Regions from separate parts of the Pseudomonas sp. MWU13-2517 genome, predicted to be linked through region 1. Evidence: predicted binding sites of a transcription regulator. Region 1 holds the regulator's gene; each other region holds the start of a gene.

What was found. The regulator FliA, encoded in region 1, starts transcription of late flagellar genes. The targets are predictions, from matches to a motif close to CTAAAGTTTNNNNNNNNNNNGCCGNTAA.
Region 2: M5B97_RS25850 (methyl-accepting chemotaxis protein) is a predicted target of FliA. The motif match lies at 2,672-2,699, and genes of this name have one in related genera.
Region 3: M5B97_RS12595 (methyl-accepting chemotaxis protein) is a predicted target of FliA. The motif match lies at 2,577-2,604, and genes of this name have one in related genera.
Region 4: M5B97_RS08375 (methyl-accepting chemotaxis protein) is a predicted target of FliA. The motif match lies at 2,690-2,717, and genes of this name have one in related genera.

Annotation. Positions count from the first base shown of each region.
Region 1 covers NZ_JALMFA010000005.1:6,388-11,520, reverse strand. The annotation lists gene flhF (flagellar biosynthesis protein FlhF) at 1-97, shown strand, start outside; gene fleN (flagellar synthesis regulator FleN) at 203-1,036, shown strand; gene fliA (RNA polymerase sigma factor FliA) at 1,033-1,773, shown strand; gene M5B97_RS08600 (chemotaxis response regulator CheY) at 1,942-2,316, shown strand; gene M5B97_RS08595 (protein phosphatase CheZ) at 2,335-3,123, shown strand; gene M5B97_RS08590 (chemotaxis protein CheA) at 3,289-5,133, shown strand, end outside.
Region 2 covers NZ_JALMFA010000022.1:48,653-53,785, reverse strand. The annotation lists gene M5B97_RS25855 (methyl-accepting chemotaxis protein) at 1-584, opposite strand, end outside; gene M5B97_RS25850 (methyl-accepting chemotaxis protein) at 713-2,629, opposite strand; gene M5B97_RS25845 (16S rRNA (uracil(1498)-N(3))-methyltransferase) at 2,797-3,504, opposite strand; gene tatC (twin-arginine translocase subunit TatC) at 3,501-4,292, opposite strand; gene tatB (Sec-independent protein translocase protein TatB) at 4,289-4,690, opposite strand; gene M5B97_RS25830 (twin-arginine translocase TatA/TatE family subunit) at 4,701-4,979, opposite strand; gene M5B97_RS25825 (phosphoribosyl-ATP diphosphatase) at 5,005-5,133, opposite strand, start outside.
Region 3 covers NZ_JALMFA010000007.1:241,072-246,204, forward strand. The annotation lists gene M5B97_RS12590 (NAD(P)H nitroreductase) at 1-367, shown strand, start outside; gene M5B97_RS12595 (methyl-accepting chemotaxis protein) at 368-2,506, opposite strand; gene M5B97_RS12600 (YbaN family protein) at 2,645-3,046, opposite strand; gene M5B97_RS12605 (biliverdin-producing heme oxygenase) at 3,136-3,744, opposite strand; gene M5B97_RS12610 (TonB-dependent receptor) at 3,880-5,133, opposite strand, start outside.
Region 4 covers NZ_JALMFA010000004.1:322,819-327,951, reverse strand. The annotation lists gene M5B97_RS08385 (PLP-dependent cysteine synthase family protein) at 48-1,142, opposite strand; gene nhaA (Na+/H+ antiporter NhaA) at 1,358-2,533, shown strand; gene M5B97_RS08375 (methyl-accepting chemotaxis protein) at 2,803-4,425, shown strand; gene M5B97_RS08370 (glycine zipper 2TM domain-containing protein) at 4,498-4,962, opposite strand.

The DNA.
Region 1 (5,133 bases):
TGCTGTCAGTGTGCAAATGCAAGAAGAGCCTAGCGAGGAAGCGATGGCTGATATGTTCGCCGACCTTTACCACAACCCGGCAAAACGGGTGGGGTGAGGCATGATGAGCACTGTGAAATGTATCTACATTGATGGTCTGCAAGCGATTCGCGCGACCACGCCATGTAGCCTGCGTCTAAGCAAGACAAGGTAAAGAAATAAAATGGGCAGCATGCATCCTGTACAGGTGATCGCGGTGACCGGCGGCAAAGGTGGCGTCGGGAAAACTAACGTGTCGGTGAATTTGTCCCTGGCCCTGGCAGAGCTTGGCCGTCGCGTCATGCTGTTGGATGCTGACCTGGGTCTGGCGAACGTTGACGTTCTGCTGGGGCTGACACCCAAACACACCCTCGCCGACGTGATCGAGGGCCGCTGCGAGCTGCGCGATGTGCTGCTGCAGGGCCCCGGTGGCATTCGCATCGTGCCGGCCGCCTCGGGCACCCAGAGCATGGTGCACCTGAGCCCGGCGCAGCATGCCGGCCTGATCCAGGCGTTCAGCGATATCGGCGACAACCTCGACGTGTTGGTGATCGATACCGCCGCCGGGATCGGCGAATCCGTGGTCAGCTTCGTGCGCGCCGCGCAGGAAGTGTTGCTGGTGGTCTGCGATGAACCCACCTCGATCACCGACGCCTACGCCCTGATCAAACTGCTTAACCGTGACTACGGCATGAACCGCTTCCGGGTGCTGGCCAACATGGCCCAAAGCCCGCAGGAAGGCCGAAACCTGTTCGCCAAGTTGACCAAGGTCACGGACCGTTTCCTCGATGTGGCCTTACAATACGTTGGCGCAGTTCCCTACGACGAGTCGGTGCGCAAGGCTGTGCAAAAGCAGCGTGCAGTCTATGAAGCGTTTCCTCGTTCCAAGTGCGCGCTGGCGTTCAAGGCGATTGCCCAGAAGGTCGATACCTGGCCGTTGCCCGCCAACCCGCGTGGGCATCTGGAGTTTTTCGTCGAGCGATTGGTGCATCAGACGAGCGCAGGACCGGTGCTATGACATCCAGCGGCTACAACCTTTACAAAAAATCGGCGCGTGACAGTCAAGGCGAATTGATCGAGCGTTACGCGCCCCTGGTCAAGCGCATCGCCTACCACCTGCTGGCGCGTCTGCCGGCCAGTGTGCAGGTGGAGGACCTGATCCAGGCCGGCATGATCGGCCTGCTCGAAGTGTCGACCAAATACGACGCGAGCAAAGGCGCGAGTTTCGAGACCTATGCGGGTATCCGTATCCGTGGTGCGATGCTCGATGAAGTGCGTAAAGGGGATTGGGCGCCGCGTTCGGTACATCGCAATACGCGAATGGTCAGTGACGCAATTCGCGCAATTGAAGCAAAAACCGGTCGCGACGCTAAAGATCATGAAGTTGCGGCCGAACTCCAATTGAGTCTCGATGATTATTACGGGATTTTGAACGATACCTTGGGCAGCCGCCTGTTCAGTTTCGACGACCTGTTGCAGGACGGCGAACACGAAGGGCTGCACGAGGACGGCGCGAGTGCACATCTCGAACCGTCGCGCGACTTGGAAGATGAGCGTTTCCAGGGGGCGTTGGCGGACGCGATTGCCAATTTGCCGGAGCGTGAGCGACTGGTGTTGGCGCTGTACTACGACGAAGAGCTGAACCTCAAGGAAATCGGTGAGGTCCTGGGGGTCAGCGAATCGCGTGTCAGCCAACTGCATAGCCAGTGCGCGGCTCGCTTGCGGGGGCGATTGGGAGAGTGGCGCGCGCGCTGACAGGCAGTGTGGGGACACTGCAGACGCGCCGCGAAAGTCGAAGGCTTTCGCGGGGTCGTGCCGTGGTGCCCTGGGCAGTCCTTTTTTGTGTAACGCCTGTTGATTGAAATGGCGCGTCCAGGTGCTGGGCGCGTTTAAGACTGCTTGGAGGTCGAATTGGACAAGAACATGAAAATCCTCATCGTTGATGACTTCTCAACGATGCGGCGGATCATAAAAAATCTGTTGCGTGACCTTGGGTTCACCAACACGATCGAGGCGGATGACGGCCTGACTGCGATTCCGATCCTCAACAGTGGGGCCATCGACTTTCTGGTAACCGACTGGAACATGCCGGGCATGACCGGTATCGAGCTGCTGCGCCACGTGCGCGCCGATGAAAAACTGCGCAGCCTGCCTGTGCTGATGGTGACCGCTGAAGCCAAGCGTGAACAGATCATCGAAGCCGCCCAAGCCGGGGTCAACGGTTACGTGGTCAAACCATTCACCGCATTGGCCTTGAAAGAGAAGATCGAAAAAATCTTCGAACGCATCGGTCATTGATGCTGCCACGGGGGCGCTATGGAGCAAAATGAAACGTCACAGGGAGACTTTGAGTCGACCCTGAAAAAGCATGCTCTTCAGTTGGTCGAGTGCCTTGAAAAAGGTCAGTTCGGCGACGCAGTGCAGTTAATCCATGAGCTCAACCAGACTCGTGACCGCGGCCTGTATCAGGAAGTGGGCAAGCTGACGCGAGAGCTGCACAGTGCGATCGTCAATTTCCAGATTGACCCGCACATGCCCCAGGCCGAAGAGATTTCGCAAATCACCGATGCCACCGAACGCCTGTCCTATGTGGTCAAGCTGACTGAGGCGGCGGCCAACCGCACCATGGACCTGGTGGAAAACGCCACGCCTCTGGTCACCGGCATGGCCAACGAAGCCCAGGCCCTCAGCGTTGACTGGGGCCGCTTCATGCGCCGGGAAGTGGGCGCGGAAGAGTTTCGTGAGTTGGCGCGTCGGGTTGAAGGTTTCCTGTCGCGCAGTGAGCAGGATAACCGCACGGTTTCCAGCAACCTCAACGACATTCTGCTGGCCCAGGATTACCAGGACCTTACCGGTCAAGTGATCAAGCGGGTGACCCAACTGGTCACCGAAGTGGAAAGCAATTTGCTCAAATTGGTGCTGATGGCCGGCCAGGTCGACCGCTTTGCCGGTATCGAACATGACCGCGCAGCGATCCTTTCGGAAAAAGATCCACAAAAACACCTCGCCAAGGGTGAAGGTCCGCAGATTCATGCCGATAAACGTGAAGACGTCGTATCCGGTCAAGATGACGTAGACGATTTGCTGTCCAGTTTAGGCTTTTAGGTCCTGATAACGGCAAATGACGGTCGCGCCACGCCCCGCAAGGTGCAAGGCCAGGCATGAGGAGAGAGGTTTGGTTTTTCCAAATGAACGACGAATAACGACGGCTTGCGCCTTGCGGGGCGCGATCTGCCATTTGCCGTTATCAGGACCTACAGGAGCACCCACATGAGCTTCGGCGCCGATGAAGAGATCCTTCAGGATTTCCTTGTAGAGGCCGGCGAAATATTAGAGCAACTGTCCGAGCAACTGGTCGAGCTGGAAAGCCGCCCGGATGATGCGAACCTGCTCAATGCAATTTTTCGCGGTTTTCACACTGTAAAAGGGGGCGCCGGCTTCCTCCAGCTCCATGAGCTGGTGGAGTGCTGCCACATCGCCGAGAACGTGTTCGACATCCTGCGCAAGGGTGAGCGTCACGTCGATTCGGAGTTGATGGACGTGATTCTCGAAGCACTGGATGCGGTCAACGGCATGTTCAGCCAGGTCCGTGATCGTGCACCGATTACGGCCGCCACCCCTGAACTGCTGGCCGCCCTGGCGCGCTACGCGGAACCTGCCGACACCTCGGCCGCGCCGGCTGTGGAAGCGGCACCGGAACCGGTTGCCGAGCCTGAGGCCGATGTGACGGATAGCGAGTTCGAGCAACTGCTCGATTCCCTCAGCGCCGTGAAGGCCGAAGCTGAAGCGCCTGCGGCACCTGTCGCGGCACCGACCAGCGAAGACATCACCGACGCCGAATTCGAATCCTTGCTCGACCAGTTGCATGGCAAGGGCCAGTTCGCTGCCGACGCCGTGGCACCTGCCGCAGCCCCTGTAGCGCCTGCGGCCTCGGCCAGCACCGACATTACCGACGACGAGTTCGAAGCGTTGCTCGACCAACTGCACGGCAAAGGCACGTTTGTGGCCGAAGCCCTGCCGGAAGTCGCGGCGACGGCTGCTGCGCCTGCTGCCAGCCCGGAACCCGCCAGCAACGGGCTGATTTCCGAGAACGAATTCGAAGCCTTGCTCGATGAGTTGCATGGCAAGGGCAAGTTCGGCGAAGTGGCCCCGGCGGCTGCCGCGACCGCGACCCCCGTAGCGGCAAAACCTGCCCCTGCACCTGCTGCTGCCCCTGCACCCGCACCTGCTGCCAAGCCCGCCCCGGCCCCTGCAGCGGCGCCGGCCCCTGCGCGTGCCGCCGCTGCTCCGGTGGCCGAAAAGCCTGCCAGCGAAGCCGAAACCACCGTGCGTGTGGACACGGCGCGGCTGGACGACATCATGAACATGGTCGGCGAACTGGTGCTGGTACGTAACCGCCTGGTGCGCCTGGGCCTGAGCAGTGGCGATGAGTCGATGCAGAAGGCCGTGTCGAACCTCGACGTGGTCACTGCCGACCTGCAGACCGCTGTGATGAAAACGCGGATGCAGCCGATCAAGAAAGTCTTCGGCCGCTTCCCACGCCTGGTACGCGACCTCGCGCGGCAGCTCAAGAAAGAGATCAACCTGGAACTGGTGGGCGAAGAAACCGACCTGGACAAAAACCTCGTCGAGGCCCTGGCCGATCCGCTGGTCCACTTGGTGCGCAACGCGGTCGACCACGGTGTCGAAACCCCTGAAGAACGTGAAGCTTCGGGCAAGTCCCGCGGCGGCAAAGTGATTCTGGCGGCCGAGCAAGAGGGCGACCATATCCTGCTGTCGATTACCGATGACGGTAAGGGCATGGATCCGACCATCCTGCGCAATATCGCGGTCAAGCGCGGTGTGATGGATAAAGATGCGGCCGACCGCCTGACCGACACCGAGTGCTACAACCTGATCTTCGCTCCGGGCTTCTCGACCAAGACCGAGATTTCCGACGTGTCCGGTCGTGGCGTGGGCATGGACGTGGTGAAGACCAAGATCAGCCAGCTCAACGGCTCGATCAACATCTACTCGACCAAGGGCCAGGGCTCGAAGATCGTGATCAAGGTGCCGTTGACCTTGGCGATCATGCCGACCCTGATGGTGATGCTGGGCAACCAGGCGTTCGCGTTC
Region 2 (5,133 bases), on a different contig from region 1:
TGCAGCGATTGCGCGGCCCATGCGGGGCTCTGGACGCGATCCTCGGCCTGCTCCAGGGCCTGGCGCAGTTGTTCGATGGTCTCGAGCGCGTTCCCGTCTTGTTGGTCGGGTAATTCGCTGGCGAGTTGCGCGAGCGTCTCGCTGGCTTGCAGCGCCGTCCTTTTGAGCGAAGGGCGAATACTCTCGCGTTGCTCGATCAAGGGTGGCAGTTGCGCCAGTGCCGCCTTGAAACCAGCGACCAATCGCGTCGCGTCCTGCAAGCGTTGCAGGTCGACAGGGTCTTTCAAACGGTTTGAAAGGTTGCCCAGATGCCCATCGATCCGTTCAATCTTCATGGCCATCTTGCCCAGGCTGTCGGCGTCCGTAAGGGTGCGGTACACGATGCGGTCAGCGCGCATGGATTCTGTCTCGACGGCCAATTGCCCCAAGACCGTCAGGCTGCTGGATCGGTACAGGGCGGTATTCAAGGCTTGCCAGCCGGTAACGGCGATCAGGAAGCTGAGGACCAGCACTTGGCCGAATCCCAGGATGAGCTTGATGCGGACGCTGGCATTGACCAGCAAGTGGGTCAGCCGAGAAAACATGGTGAACCTCCAATCAGAAAAAGCGTTCCGTTAAAACGCTAAAACGATTCGAGGTGATGGCGGGCTGATAACTGCGTAGGAAGTTTCATAAATTGCGGCGGCCTTGATGGACCGCCGCGATGAAACGGTCAGACGCGGAAGCGCCCGACCAAGGTCTGCAAATAGATCCCCAGCCGCGCCAGTTCTGCGCTGGATGCGGCGGTTTCTTCGCTGGCCGACGAAGTCTGCTCGGACACGTCGCGCACATTCAACACGCTGCGGTTGATCTCTTCGGCAACGGCGCTCTGCTGCTCGGCGGCGGTGGCGATCTGCGAGTTCATCGCCTGGATGGCCGAGACTGTGCGGGTGATGCTGGCCAACGCACTGCCGGCGCGACGGGTCAGGTCGACGCTGCTGTCGGTCAGGCCACGGCTGTTGTCCAGGATGGTGGCCACATGCTGGGTGCCACTTTGCAGGCCGACGATCAACTCCTCGATCTCTTCGGTGGACTTCTGGGTACGTTGGGCCAGGCTGCGTACTTCATCGGCCACCACTGCGAAACCGCGTCCGGCTTCACCGGCGCGTGCCGCTTCAATCGCCGCGTTCAGCGCCAACAGGTTGGTTTGCTGGGCCACCGACTTGATCACATCGAGTACGCTGCCAATCTTGTCGCTTTCGCGTTTCAGGTCGCCCATGGCGACTGTGGAATTGCCGACTTCGGTGGCCAGGCGCTCGATCTGGTTGATGGCTTCATTGACTACTTTGTCGCCTTCGCGGGCCTGTTGGTCAGCGGCCACGGCGGCTTCGGACGCTTCCTCGGCGTTGCGCGCCACTTCCTGCACGGTGGCAGCCATTTCGTTCATGGCGGTGGCCACCTGGTCGGTTTCGACCTTCTGGCTATTGACCCCGGCGCTGGTTTGTTCGGTCACGGCCGACAGTTGTTCGGCGGCGCTGGCGATCTGGGTGACGCCGTCGCTGATGCCGCCGATCAGTTCGCGCAGGCCCACGGTCATGCTTTGCATGGCGCGTTGCAACTGGCCCAGTTCGTCCTGGCGCATCGAGTCCAGGTTGTGGCTCAGGTCGCCAGAGGCCACGCGCTCTGCGACTTTGAGTGTCTGGTTCAATGGGATGACGATTTGGCGGGTAATGGCCAGGGCAGCGAATATGCCGAAAATCAGCGCCAGCACGGTGGCCAGCAGCAACAGCTGTTTGGCGCGCACCACGTCGGCATCACGCACCGCCGTTTGCGAGGTGGTGAGTTTTTCGCTATGGCCCAACAGGATATCGCCTTGGGCCTTCATGGTTGCCATGGCGGCCGCGCTGGCGACTTGAGCGTCGCGATACTGGCTGACGGCAGCGCGATAGGCTTGCAGCGACACGCCGGCTTCTTGCAGGTTGGCCTGGTAAGGCGCTGGTAGCTGGCCTTGCAGGTCGCTGATTTTTTTCAGGGCGTTGTCGATGGCATCCAGGGCAGGTTGTTCGGCCTCCGTCTTGCCGCTGTAGGTGTAGCCGCGAACCTGGAAGCGCGATTGCTGGATCAGTTTGCTCAACTCCACCACGCTATTGAACTGGGTGACGCTGTCACCTTGCAGCAGGGCTTTTTCGATTTCATTGATCTTGACCACCGCATTGTCGGCGGTGTCACCCAATTGGCTGCGGGCGCCTTCACGCTTGAGGCCGGCCTGGACCATGGTGGCGAAGGCGTTTTTGTATTGGTTCAGGGCCTCCAGTTGTTGCTCGACCAGCGCCTTGTCGCTGGGCTGTTCGATCAGGCCCTGGGCGGTTTTCAGGCCACTGTCCAACTGCGTGAGCAGGCCATTGACCGCATCCGTGCCTTGTTCGCCGCGACGCATTTCGAAGTCCAGGCGTGCCAACCGCAGGTCTTTGGTCAGGCTGTTCAGGCTGGAAATAAACCCCAGTTTGTCGCCACGGCTGGTCACGTCGCTCAAGCCGGTCCAGCCGGTGAAGGTGATCAACAGCGTCAGAATCAACACCAAGCCAAAGCCTACGCTCAGCTTGCGATTGACGCTCACATTCCCCAGTTTTTCGGCTAACCAACGATACATGCTGCGCTCTCCTTTGGAACAAGGCTTGGACTTATTCAAAGGCTATCGGCTGGCAGGGAGATATCTGTAGGAAAGGCTGAAGTTGTCGTGAGCGAGCTGGCCCTGGCGTACTGGCCAGGACCTGCCCCGCGCAGGGCCGGCGCTCACTGCAACATGCCGGTTCGTCGCTAGAAGAGGCGGGCGAGCAGGGCGGTGACGGCAGTTTCCACGCGCAGGATGCGTGCGCCGAGTTGCACCGGTTGCAAGCCGGCCTTGGTCAGCAGGTCCACTTCGTAGGGAATCCAGCCGCCCTCGGGGCCAATGGCCAGTGTCACCGGCTCATCCAGCCCGCGTGGGCAGGCCGGGTAAGCACCGGGGTGGCCGATCAGGCCCAGGGTGCCTGCGGTCATGGCCGGTAAACGGTCTTCAACGAACGGCTTGAAGCGCTTTTCGATAATGATCTCGGGCAGCACCGTATCCCGTGCCTGTTCCAGGCCCAGGATCAGTTGCTCACGGATCGCTTCAGGCTCCAGGAACGGTGTTTGCCAGAAGCTCTTCTCCACCCGGTAGCTGTTGACCAGCACCACCTTGGGCACGCCCATGGAAGCGACGGTTTGCAGCACCCTACGCAACATTTTCGGGCGTGGCAGTGCCAGCAACAGGGTCAGGGGCAGTTTGGCCGGCGGTGGTTGATCGAAGCTGACTTGCAGCTCGGCCTCGCACGTTTCCAGGCGCACTAGTCGAGCGTTGCCCATCAGGCCGCCGACGCAGCCCACCCGCAGGCTGTCGCCCACTGCAGCGCGGTGGACTTCCTGCATATGCACCAGGCGTCGATCACGCAGAATGACCCGGTCGGCCGCGATAAAGTCGGCTTCCTCCAGCAGCAGCAGGTTCACGGCTGGGTCGCTGGCGGCTGGTCGTTGTCAACGGGTGGGTCATCCGGCTGGTCGCTGCGCTTGGTGATCAGGCTGCCGAACAGGATGCCGATCTCGAACAGCATCCACATGGGCACGGCCAGCAACGTCTGGGAGAAGATGTCCGGTGGCGTGAGAATCATGCCGACCACGAAGCAGCCGATGATCACGTACGGGCGGATCTTCTTCAGGTATTTGACGTCGACCACGCCGATCCACACCAGCAGCACCACGGCCACCGGAATTTCGAAGGCCACGCCGAAGGCGAAGAACAACGTCATCACGAAATCGAGGTAGCTGGTGATGTCGGTCATCATCTCCACGCCGGCCGGAGTGGCTGCGGCGAAGAATTTGAAGATCAGCGGGAACACCAGGAAATAGGCGAACGCCATGCCGGTGTAGAACAGCAGGATGCTCGACACCAGCAGCGGCACCGCGATGCGCTTCTCATGCTTGTACAGGCCTGGTGCGATAAAACCCCAGATCTGATGCAGGATCACCGGGATCGCCAGGAACAGCGACACCATCATGGTCAGCTTCAGCGGCGTGAGGAACGGCGACGACACATCGGTGGCGATCATCGTCGCACCGGCCGGCAGGTACTGGCGCAGAGGCGTTGAGACAAAGGTGTAGATTTGCTGGGTAAAGGCGAACAACCCGGCAAAGATGATGAAGATGGCCGCTACGCAACGCAGCAGGCGGGTACGCAACTCGGTGAGGTGCGAGACCAGCGGCATGTGCTGGTCGTTTTCCGGTTTATCAGCGCTCATGGGGCTCGCGGCGGCAATGTAGGGTCATGGGGCGCGGGCGACGCAACGGGCGTCGGCGCAGGCTCGGTGGGCGCAGCGGGCGTGGTTTCTGCAACGGGGGCCGGTGCAATGCTGTGTTCGGCCACAGGCTCGACCGGCTTGGCCGGCTCCTGTACCGGCGACAGGATCTTCCGGGCTTCCTGTTCCAACGACATTATGTGTTCGTTGTGCAGTTGGCGGCGGATCTCGTCGGCACCGATTTCCCGTTCAACTTCCTGTTTGATGGCATTGAAACTGCGTTTCAGGCGCCCGATCCACAGGCCGGCCGTGCGCGCGGCACCGGGCAGGCGTTCCGGGCCCAACACCAGCAAGGCCACGAGGCCGACGAGTAACAGTTCAGAGAAGCTGATACCAAACATTAGTCAGTGCTCACGAGTCTTTGCGGGTCGGCTCTTCGACTTTTTCAGCCTGCACGTCGAAGGTCCGACGCTCGGTGATCGGCTGGGTGGCCTGCGGGTGTACCGGTTGGGCCGGCGGCACCGGATTGACGACCGGGTCGGCTGGTTTTTCGTCGTCGTTCATGGCTTTGCGAAAGCCCTTGATCGACTCGCCCACGTCGGTGCCCAGGTTCTTGAGTTTCTTGGTGCCGAATACCAGTACCACCACCACCAGAATGACGATCCAGTGTTTCCAGTCAAAAATGCCCATGCTGCAATTCCTCTGTAGAAGTTATTCAGGCGGACGGGCGCGAGGCCTTTTCGACGTGCCCGGACAAGCCGAAGCGACGGTCCAGTTCGTCCAGTACGGCCTGTGGATGCTGCCCCAATTGGGCGAGCATGACCAGGCTATGGAACCATAGGTC
Region 3 (5,133 bases), on a different contig from region 1:
ACGCCTGCAAGATGCCGATGCTCCGCAAGCCGTCATCGACAAAGCCCTGAACGGCCCGTTGCGTGCCCCGTTGGTCGTGGTAGTGATCGCCTGTCTGCAGGAACACTTCAAGGTGCCGAAGTCCGAACAGTTGCTGGCGGCCGGCTGTGCGGCCCATGGCATTCTGTTGGCGGCATACGCCCAGGGGATTGGTGCCGTGTGGCGCACCGGCGAATTGTCCTACTCGGCCCACGTCGCCAAAGGCCTGGGGTTGACGGCGGATGAGGAAGTGATTGGCTTCCTCTACCTGGGCACCCCGCAGAACCCGCCGCGCATTGCACCGAAAGAAGATGTGGCGCCGTTTGTCAGCGCCTGGACCGGTTCGTAGTCAGACCTTGAACTGATCCATCAGCTTCATCTGTTGGCCGGCCAGCGCATTGAGCTGGCTGCTGATGGCCGCCGACTCGGTCGCCTGGCCGGTGAGGGTTTCGGTGACGGTGCGAATCGCCGAGACGTTGCGATTGACCTCTTCGGCCACCGCGCTCTGCTCTTCGGCGGCGCTGGCGATTTGCAGGTTCATGTCGCTGATCACCGTCACCGCATCGCTGATCTTGCCCAGCGCCTGCACGGCCTGATGGATTTGCCCGGCATTGCTCTGGGCCTGCTGCTGGCTTGAATGCATGGTCGCTACCACGCCCCGGGTGCCGCTCTGGATGCGCTCGATCACCAGGCGGATTTCCTCTACCGAGTCCTGGGTGCGTTTGGCCAGGTTGCGTACTTCGTCGGCCACCACCGCAAAACCACGGCCGCTTTCCCCGGCACGCGCCGCTTCGATGGCGGCATTGAGCGCTAACAGGTTGGTCTGCTCGGCAATGCTGCGGATCACTTCGAGCACCGAGCCGATCTGCTCGCTGTTTACCGCCAAGGCTTCCACTTCATTTACCGCCTTGCTGACTTCTTCGGCGAGAGTGGTGATGTCGCGGGTGCTCTTCTCGATGATCGACATGCCTTCACGCGCCGACTGGTCCGCCCCGCGTGCGGCATTGGCGGCATTGGAAGCGCTGTTGGCCACATCATGGGCGGTGGCGCTCATTTCATTGGAGGCCGTGGCCACCTGGTCGATTTCACGGAACTGCACCTGCATGCCTTCGCTGGTCTGGCGTGCAATCTCGGATGACTGATCAGCCGTGCCACGGGCTTCGGTGATGCTTTGCTTGATCTGTGCGATGGTTGGTTGCAGCTTGTCGAGGAAGCGGTTGAACCAGTTCGCCAGTTCGCCCAGTTCATCTTTCCTGGCGTAAGCCAGTCGCTGGGTCAGGTCACCTTCGCCGCTGGCAATATCCTTGAGCATCGCGGCCACATTGTTGATCGGACGGGTGACGCCGGTAGCGGTCAGCCAGATCAGCAGCAAGCCCAGCAGCGCGGCGGCAGCGGCGATCAATAGGGTTTTGACCAGGCCGCTGGCCTGGGCTTCGTCGAGTACCGCTTGCAGCTTCACGTTATCGGCGAGCATCACGCTCTTGGGCAGTTTGATTACCACGCCCCAGTTCTTGGCGTCGGCAATCGGTTTGAACGGGTACACCGCGCGAATCGTATCGTCCTGTTCGCGGATCATAGGGGTGCCGGTGGCCAGCAGTTGCACGATGTCCTTGCCTTCCGTGCCGATGATGTCGATCAGGTTCTTGCCGACCCTGCCGGGTTCGCCGCTGTAGGCGGCGATCAAACCGGTGCTGGAGAGAATCTCCAGGTGCGCCGCACCGTTGAACAGGTCTTTCTGCGCTGCGTCGGTGTTGGCTTGCAAGGCGTTAAGGGCGATGTCGATGCCGACAACGCCGATGACTTTGCCGTCCACGATCAGCGGCAGGGAAATGGTGGTCATCAGCACAGGTTTACCCGCCACGGTGTCTTCGTAGGGGTCAAGCAGGCAAGTGCTACGGCTGTCTCGTGGGCAGGTGTACCAGCTGTTGTAGGGAGTGCCGCTGAGGTTGAGCGTGGTCTTGGTCAGGTCATCTTCAACCATGATGGTGTTCAAGCCTTCACCGCCAGCGCGGCTCCAATAGCTGGAGAAGCGGCCTTTTTCATTGGAGACGCGTGCCTTGTCATCAATGAATTCGCTGTCCTTGCCATCCAGGGCGTTGGGTTCGAACGAGAGCCAGACACCCAACGCTGTTCGGTTGCGCTCGAAGGCGGTCTTCAGGCTCTGATTGAGTTCTTCACGCAGCGCGCCGGCCTCCAGCCCGCGCTTGGCACCGGTGTTGCGCAGGTCTTTGATCTGGTCAGCCAGTGCGGTAATGGCCACCAGGCTGTCGCCGAAGGTTTTCTGCATTTGTGCGGCTTGTTCGCCCGCCTTGGCTTGCAGCAATTGTTCCACGCTGGCGGTGAGCATGCGCGAACTTGAATCGCTGACTAATTTATCGTTCTGGTTGGTGTTGTAGAGGTTGATGCTGACGATGAGCGCGATCACCCCCAGCAGACAGAGTCCGGACAGCAGCACGATTTTCAAGCGGATGGAGAGGGTGTCGAACATAGGTCACTCGTGAATGGACGTGTTGAAAGGCAAGCAAGGCTAGCCAAGTCCATTCGGCGCTATATCCGGAGCATCGGCGCAGTCTGGTGATTCATGAGGAGAAGGCGATGAGTGGTAGGGGAAACCCTGCACGCGGCATTATACGGGGGCTGCGAGCTGTTCCGGGCGCGACCAGATCCACAGGTTGCCCAGGCTCATCCCGGCAATTGCCAGGTAGATCGGCCAACCGTGATCAAGCATCACCAGCATCAGGCCGGCACACAGCAGCATGCTCACGGTGGCGCTGACTTTGGCGCGACGCGTGATGATCTTGCCGTTGCGCCAGTTGAACAGGATGGGGCCGAACAGCCGGTGATTTTCCAGCCAGGCGCTGAGGCGCGGCGAGCTTTTGGTCGCGGCCCAGGCGGCGAGCAGGATGAACTCGGTGGTGGGCAAACCCGGTATGACGATCGCCACCAACCCGATGCCCAGGCTGACATAGGCCAGCAGGCCGAACAGGATCTGGGCGATTTTCGAGGTGGATTGGGTTTTGCCGGTCATAGGTGGGATCACAGAAAATCAGTCTGAAACGAGATCCAAGTGTGGGAGGGGTAGCGCCTCCCACAGTTGATTGCATTCCAATCGGGGCGTCAGGCCAGTTCGGGGGCGCTAGCGTACGCCTGTTCCAGCAGCACGGTGAAGCGCACGAATGCGTCGATCGCACCTTTTTCTACCGCAGCTTCTTCTTCGGCGGTGAATACCAGGCCGTCGAGCGTACGGGTAAAGCGCTTCCAGCCTTCGGCGCGGCCGCCGGCCGGTTCACCCAGGTGGCGGGCACCGAAGGTTTCACTCAGGCCCAGGCCCACGGCGCGCTTGATCAGGAACGCTGCACCCAGCTTGGAGCCTTCCGACACGAACAGCCAGCCCAGGGCTTCGGCTTTGCCTGGGTTCTTCACTGCACCTGCGACCGGTGCCGGCACGTCGGTGTCCAGGTCGCCCAGGTCCAGCCTGGCGGCTTCGGCGCGGCAGCGCTCGGCCAGGTCCGGGACGATTTTGATCAGTTCCGGGTCGTTGTACAGGGCCACCAATTCCGACTGGAACAGGTATTGCGCCACCACGAAACGGGCGAAGTTGGCCTGGGTTTCGAACGGGGCGTGGGCTTTGACCAGGGCGTCGAGCTTGGTGTGTGGCTCGTTGGTGATCTGGTTCAGGCGCTGGGAGCGCAGGCTCGGGCGTTCTGCGGTAGGAGAAGCGGTCATCGAAAAAGTCCTTGAGAAGGGTAGCGCCTTGTGGCTCTAAAGAGAGCCGTTATCAACTAGACGAACAGGAAGACGTGGCACAGTAAAAAATCCTCACCTGCCGGCGATTAATTCCGGCGAGGTGAGGCGCATCGATCAGATGTCCCAGATCAGGTTGATCGCAAAGTTGCGGCCAGGCTGCGTCAGACGGTCCAGGTTGGCCGGGCCGGTCACGGCGGCTTCGCCGACGCTGTCGTAGCTGCGTACGTCATCCCAGTTCCAGTACTTCTTGTCGGTCAGGTTGTAGAGGCCGGCGTTGAGGGTCACGTCCTGGGTGACTTTGTAGTAGCCGGTCAGGTCGAGCACGCCGAACCCTGGAGTCTTGAACGGGCCGTTGCCATCAGGCGCGTGGAAGGTGGTGCTGTCGACGCGATTCTGCCGTTTCACCAAGGTCCAGCTCAGCAGGCCACCGTAGTTGTCCTGGTCGTAGCCCAGGCCGAACACACCCTTGAGCGGGTTGACACTGTTGAGCGGCTCGCCGGTTTCGTCGTTACGGCCGTAGGCGTAGGAAACCGAACCCTGGGTGTACAGACCCTGAGGGGCGCCGAAAGCATCCAGGTTCAGACGGCCCTTTGCTTCTGCGCCCTTGATGGTGGCGCGCTTGATATTGACGGCCTGGAACTGTTCGACGGTGCCGCCGACTACGGCGTTGTCTTCGTCGATGAAGTCGCGGTACTTGTTGTAGAACACCGCGATGTCGAAGGAACCTGCGTCGAACTTGCCACGAATCCCGGTTTCGATGCCTTTGCTGGTTTCCGGCTTGAGGTCCGGGTTGGGCTCTACGGTGTAACCCAGGTTGAGGTTCTCAAAGCGGCCATACAGCGCCTTGGCCGACGGCGTGCGGAAGCCCTCGGCGTATTGGCCGAACAAGGTGTATTGATCGGTGAGCGCATAAGTCAGGCCGAACTTGGGGGTCACACGGTGCCAGGTTTTATCCTTGTCGTTGACCGTGTCCTGGCCGGTGGGGTTGACGGTGTTGAGGAACTCCTGGGTCAGCTTGGGTTTGAGCTGGGTGTAGTCGTAGCGCACCGCAGGCAGGAAGGTCCATTTGTTCCAGGCGATCTGGTCCTGGGCGAACAGCGAGTAGGTGTTGATGGTCGGGTCCGGGAAGTCACTGGACTTCTTCACGCTGTCGCTGGCGGTCGGGCTGGGCGCACCGATGGCTGTGCAGCCGGAGCCGACGGCAAGGCAGGTCGCCGAGCCCTCGCGGGAACCGGTGACTTTCTGCTGCTTGAGGGTGGTGCCATACGTCACCTGGTGATCGGTCTCGCCGAGGCTGAAAGCCTTGTCCAACTGGGCGTCGAATACCCATTGGCGTTCTTCGTAAAGCGTGTCGCGGGTACGCAGGAC
Region 4 (5,133 bases), on a different contig from region 1:
CAAAGCCGGTATTGAGCCTGTTCTTTCTTGCAGCTTTGCAGCCTTTCTCAGATGTTTGCGCGCAGGATGCTATCCGGCAACGGCTCGCCTCGCTCGACACTGGCCGCAACCGCGGCAATAAGCCCTTCCAATGCATATCCCTGGGCTGCCAGCCACGCTTGGTCGTAATACGTGGTGGCATAACGCTCTCCCCCATCGCACAAGATCGCCACGATCGACCCCGACTCTCCCGCCGCTTTCATCTGCTGCGCCGCCACCAGGGCGCCAACCAGATTGGTCCCGCTGGAGCCGCCGACCCGACGCCCCAGACGCTCGGCCAGGTAATGCATGGCCGCCAGCGACAAAGCATCCGGCACCTTGACCATCGCATCAATCACCTTGGGCAAAAACGACGCCTCGACCCGTGGCCGACCAATCCCTTCGATCCGAGAGCCACAGTCCAGGCGCAAACTGGCGTCGCCGCTTTGATAAAAGTCGAAAAATACCGAACGCTCGGCATCCGCGCACAGCACCCGCGTGCAATGCTGGCGGTAACGCACATAGCGTCCCAGCGTCGCGATGGTACCCCCGGTGCCGGGGCTTGAGATCAACCAGCTCGGTTCCGGGTGATGCTCGAAACGCATCTGCTGGAAGATCGATTCGGCAATGTTGTTATTCGCCCGCCAGTCCGTGGCCCGCTCGGCGTAGGTGAATTGGTCCATGAAGTGACCGCCGCTTTCCTTCGCCAGGCGTTCGGACTCGGCGTAGATCTGCGTCGGATCCTGTACCAAATGACTTTTGCCACCATAGAAGGCGATCTGGGCGATCTTTTCCTGGGACGTGGTAGCCGGCATGACCGCAATGAACGGCAGGCCAAGCAGGCGGGCAAAATAGGCTTCCGAGATGGCCGTCGAACCGCTGGAGGCCTCGATCACCGGTGCGCCCGGCTTGAGCCAACCATTACACAGCGCGTACAGAAACAGTGACCGGGCCAGCCGATGTTTCAGGCTGCCCGTGGGGTGGCTGGACTCATCCTTGAAGTACAACTCGATACCCGGAAGACCCGGCAATGGCAACGGGATCAGGTGCGTGTCGGCGCTGCGCTGGAAGTCCGCTTCAATGATGCGAATGGCTTCGCGGGCCCAGGTACGGTGGTCGCTCATAAGATGGTTCTCTAAAGATTTCAGCCGAATTCTAGGGGGTTTCCTACACTGCACACAGATACAGTGAGGACTCAATTAGACACACAATTGCTAGGCTTTGGCGCAGTCCCGGTCCTGCCCCTCGCTTATAACAAATAAGAATATAACTTTTGTTTTAACAACTAACGGTACGGGTTAGGGTACCCACCTATTGAACCTTGGATTGGAGAGCAACCTTGCCTCTGCGTAGCACTTTCACCCGTTTCTTCCAACTGGAAGCCGCCAGCGGTCTGTTGTTGATCGCCGCTGCCGCCTTGGCGCTGATCGTTAACAATTCTCCGCTGTCGCACCTGTATAACGCCTTTCTCGAGGTGCCGGTGGTGGCACAGATCGGCGCGCTGAAAATCGCCAAACCCGCCCTGCTGTGGATCAACGACGGCCTGATGGCCCTGTTCTTCCTGTTGATCGGCCTGGAAGTGAAACGAGAACTCCTCGACGGTCATCTGTCCAAGCCGTCGCAAGTGGTGTTGCCCGGTGCCGCGGCCATTGGCGGCATGGTGGTGCCGGCGCTGATCTACTGGGCGATCAACAAGGACTACCCTGCCGCCATGTCCGGCTGGGCGATCCCCATGGCCACCGATATCGCCTTTGCCCTGGGCGTCCTGGCGCTGCTGGGCAAGCGGGTACCGGTGTCGCTGAAACTGTTCCTGATGACCTTGGCCATCATCGATGACCTCGGTGCCATTATCGTCATCGCGTTGTTCTACTCCGCCGATCTGTCCGGTGCCTCACTGGCGGGCGCGGGCGCTTGCCTGATTGCGTTGATCGCGATGAACCGCCTGGGTGTGATCAAGCTGGGCCCCTACCTGATCGTTGGCCTGATCCTGTGGGTGTGCGTGCTCAAGAGTGGCGTGCACGCCACCCTGGCCGGCGTGACCCTGGCATTCTGCATCCCGATGCGCACCAAAAATGCCGAACCCTCGCCCCTGCTGACCCTGGAACACGCCCTGCATCCCTGGGTGGCCTACGGCATCCTGCCGCTGTTCGCATTTGCCAATGCCGGTGTATCTCTCGCGGGCGTCAGCCTGGACAGCTTCACCCACCACGTACCCCTGGGTATTGCCGCAGGCTTGTTGATCGGCAAGACCTTGGGCGTGTTCGGCCTCACCTGGCTCGCCATCAAGACCGGCCTCGCCGCCCTGCCCAGCGGCGCCAACTGGGGCCAGGTATTCGGTGTGGCGATCCTGTGCGGCATCGGCTTCACCATGAGCCTGTTCGTCGGCTCCCTGGCGTTCGTGCCGGGCGCCAGCGAGTTCGCGGGTGAAGACCGAATGGGAATCCTGACCGGATCGATCCTGGCCGCCTGTATCGGCTATGCGGTGACGGCGATGGCCAGTCGCAAGAAAGCCTGAGCCCGTTGCAGGAGCCGGTAGCCGGCTCCTGCTCTTTCCCTCTCATCCAGTCCCCCCGCCCCACATCCAGATGTTCACATAGCCCCGGTCGCGTGTTGTTTCACAACGGCGCCGCGGCAACCTGGCACGATCTGCCGATGCTTTGTCTTTAAGGCCCTAAAGACTTCCCTCCTCCCGCCGACTATCTGATGTGGCGATCTTGCTGTTCCTCCCCGGGACACCCGCCCGACCCTGCTCTCCAACGCGTTTCCAGCCCGAGCGACAATCCCATGTTCCTGAGAAATATAAGAATCGCAGCCAGAGCCTTCATCGGCTTCGCTGCTATTGCGTCACTGAGTGTGTTTCTCGGCCTGTTCGCCCTCAAGCAGATCGGCGAAGTGCAGTCCCAGGCTGCCGACATACAGAACAACTGGCTGCAGCGCGTCCGACTGCTGGCCCTGGCCAATGCCTCGCTCGACCGTTTCCGCCTGGGGGAAATGGCGCACATCCTGTCCTCAAGCGATGCAGACATGCAGACCTACGAAGACAAATCCGCTGGGCGCCTGAAGGCCGTCAAGGAACAGTTGGCGCAATACGCGGGGCTCCTGAACACCGCCGAGGAGAAATCCCGCCTCGACGCTTTCAACCAGAGCCTGGAAGCGTATGCGAAGAACCACGCCGAGATGCTCAAACGCTCACGTTCAGGCGACAAGACCGGCGCCCGCGACTTTCTCAACAGCATCCGGGAAAGCTACGAGCACATGACCAAGAACTTCGACCAACTGATCGACCTCGCCAATAAAGGTGCGGAACAAGCGGGTTTGACCTCGGTTGACGCTTATCAACACGCCGTGAAGGGCATCGCACTCGTCATCCTGCTGGTGAGTGGCGGCACTTTACTGGTTGCCTGGCTGCTGACCCGCAGCATCACCAGCCCCATCAACGAAGCGGTGCTGGTAGCCGAAACCATCGCCAAGGGCGATCTCACCCAGCCCATCAACCCAACGGGCAATGACGAGGCCACTCGCCTGCTCAGGGCGCAGGAGACGATGCGTAACAACCTGGTGCAGACCTTGCGGCAAATTACCGGTTCATCCAGCCAACTCGCCGCAGCCGCCGAAGAACTGAATGCCGTGACCGCCGAAGGCAGCCGCGACTTGCGGCAGCAGCATGGCGAAATCGAACAGGCCGCTACGGCCGTCACCGAGATGACTAGCGCTATTGAAGAGGTCGCGAGGAACGCCGCATCAACTTCCGACCTGTCCCAGGAGTCGCGCAGCATTGCCTTGAAAGGCCAGCAACGCATGGTGGAAGCCCTGGATGCCATCCTGGCACTGACCCGTGGCGTTGAAGTCAGCTCCGAGCAAGTGGGTAGCCTGGCCGAACAAGCCAAGGATATCGGCAAGGTACTGGATGTTATCCGCACCATCGCCGAACAAACCAACCTGCTGGCGTTGAACGCGGCCATCGAAGCCGCCCGTGCGGGCGAGGCCGGTCGCGGTTTTGCAGTAGTCGCCGACGAAGTCCGCGCCCTGGCTCATCGCACCGCTCAGTCGACCCAGGAAATCGAACACATGATCGGCAGTATTCAGTCCAACACTGCCAGCACCGTCAAGACCATGCTCGACAGCAGCAGCATGACCCAGCAAACCCTGTCACTGGCCGAGCTGGCACAACAGGCACTGGCGGATATTCTGGTAGCCAACAATGAGATCAACGACCGCAACCTGGTCATCACCACCGCTGCGGCCGAGCAAGCCGACGTTGCTCGGGCGGTCGACCGCAATTTGCTGAATATCCAGCAACTGTCGATTCAGTCCGCGGAAGGTTCGACCCAAACCACCAGCGCTTCGCAATCCCTCGCCAGCCTCGCGCATGAGCTGAATACGATGGTGAAACACTTTCAGGTTTGAAATCGCAGCCCGCAAAACCAAAAAACCCCAACCGGTCACCCGGCTGGGGTTTTGTATTTCTGCAACCGACGCTTACTGAGAAACGCGGCTTTGACCGTTAACACTCATGATGCGCACGCGTTGACCGATGCGGAAGATTTCATTCGGGTCAACGGCCTGGACGTAGGCGCGCATGCTGCCATCGTCTTCGCGAACGGTGATTTCGACGCCCTGAGTGCGGGTCAGGCCTTCTTCGGCCGCGGAACCCAGCAGGCCACCGGCAACCGCACCGATAACACCCGTGACGATACTGCCACGGCCACCGCCGATAGCACTGCCGCCAACGCCACCGACCACTGCACCGGCAACGCTGCCGATTGGGGTCTTGGTGCCTTCGATTTTCACTGGACGCAGGGATTCGATGGTACCCATGCGAACGGTTTGTACACGTCGCGCGTCATCACGGGAGTACGAGTCGCCGGTCAGACTCGAGGCGCAGCCACCCAACAGCAACGACAGGGTGGTAAAGCAGGCAACCAGTAAAACGGACTTACGCATAGCATCAACTCCAAAGGACAGGGTTTCATTAAACGCTGCGACTCGACGCCTGTCACGGCAAGCCCGGCAGAAAATTGCTTTCATTCAGCCCTAGTACAGACTGCCAGCACCATAAAAACCGACAAACGGTAGCAATTACCCTATTCCAAGGAATGTCATGAAGGCGCGTTT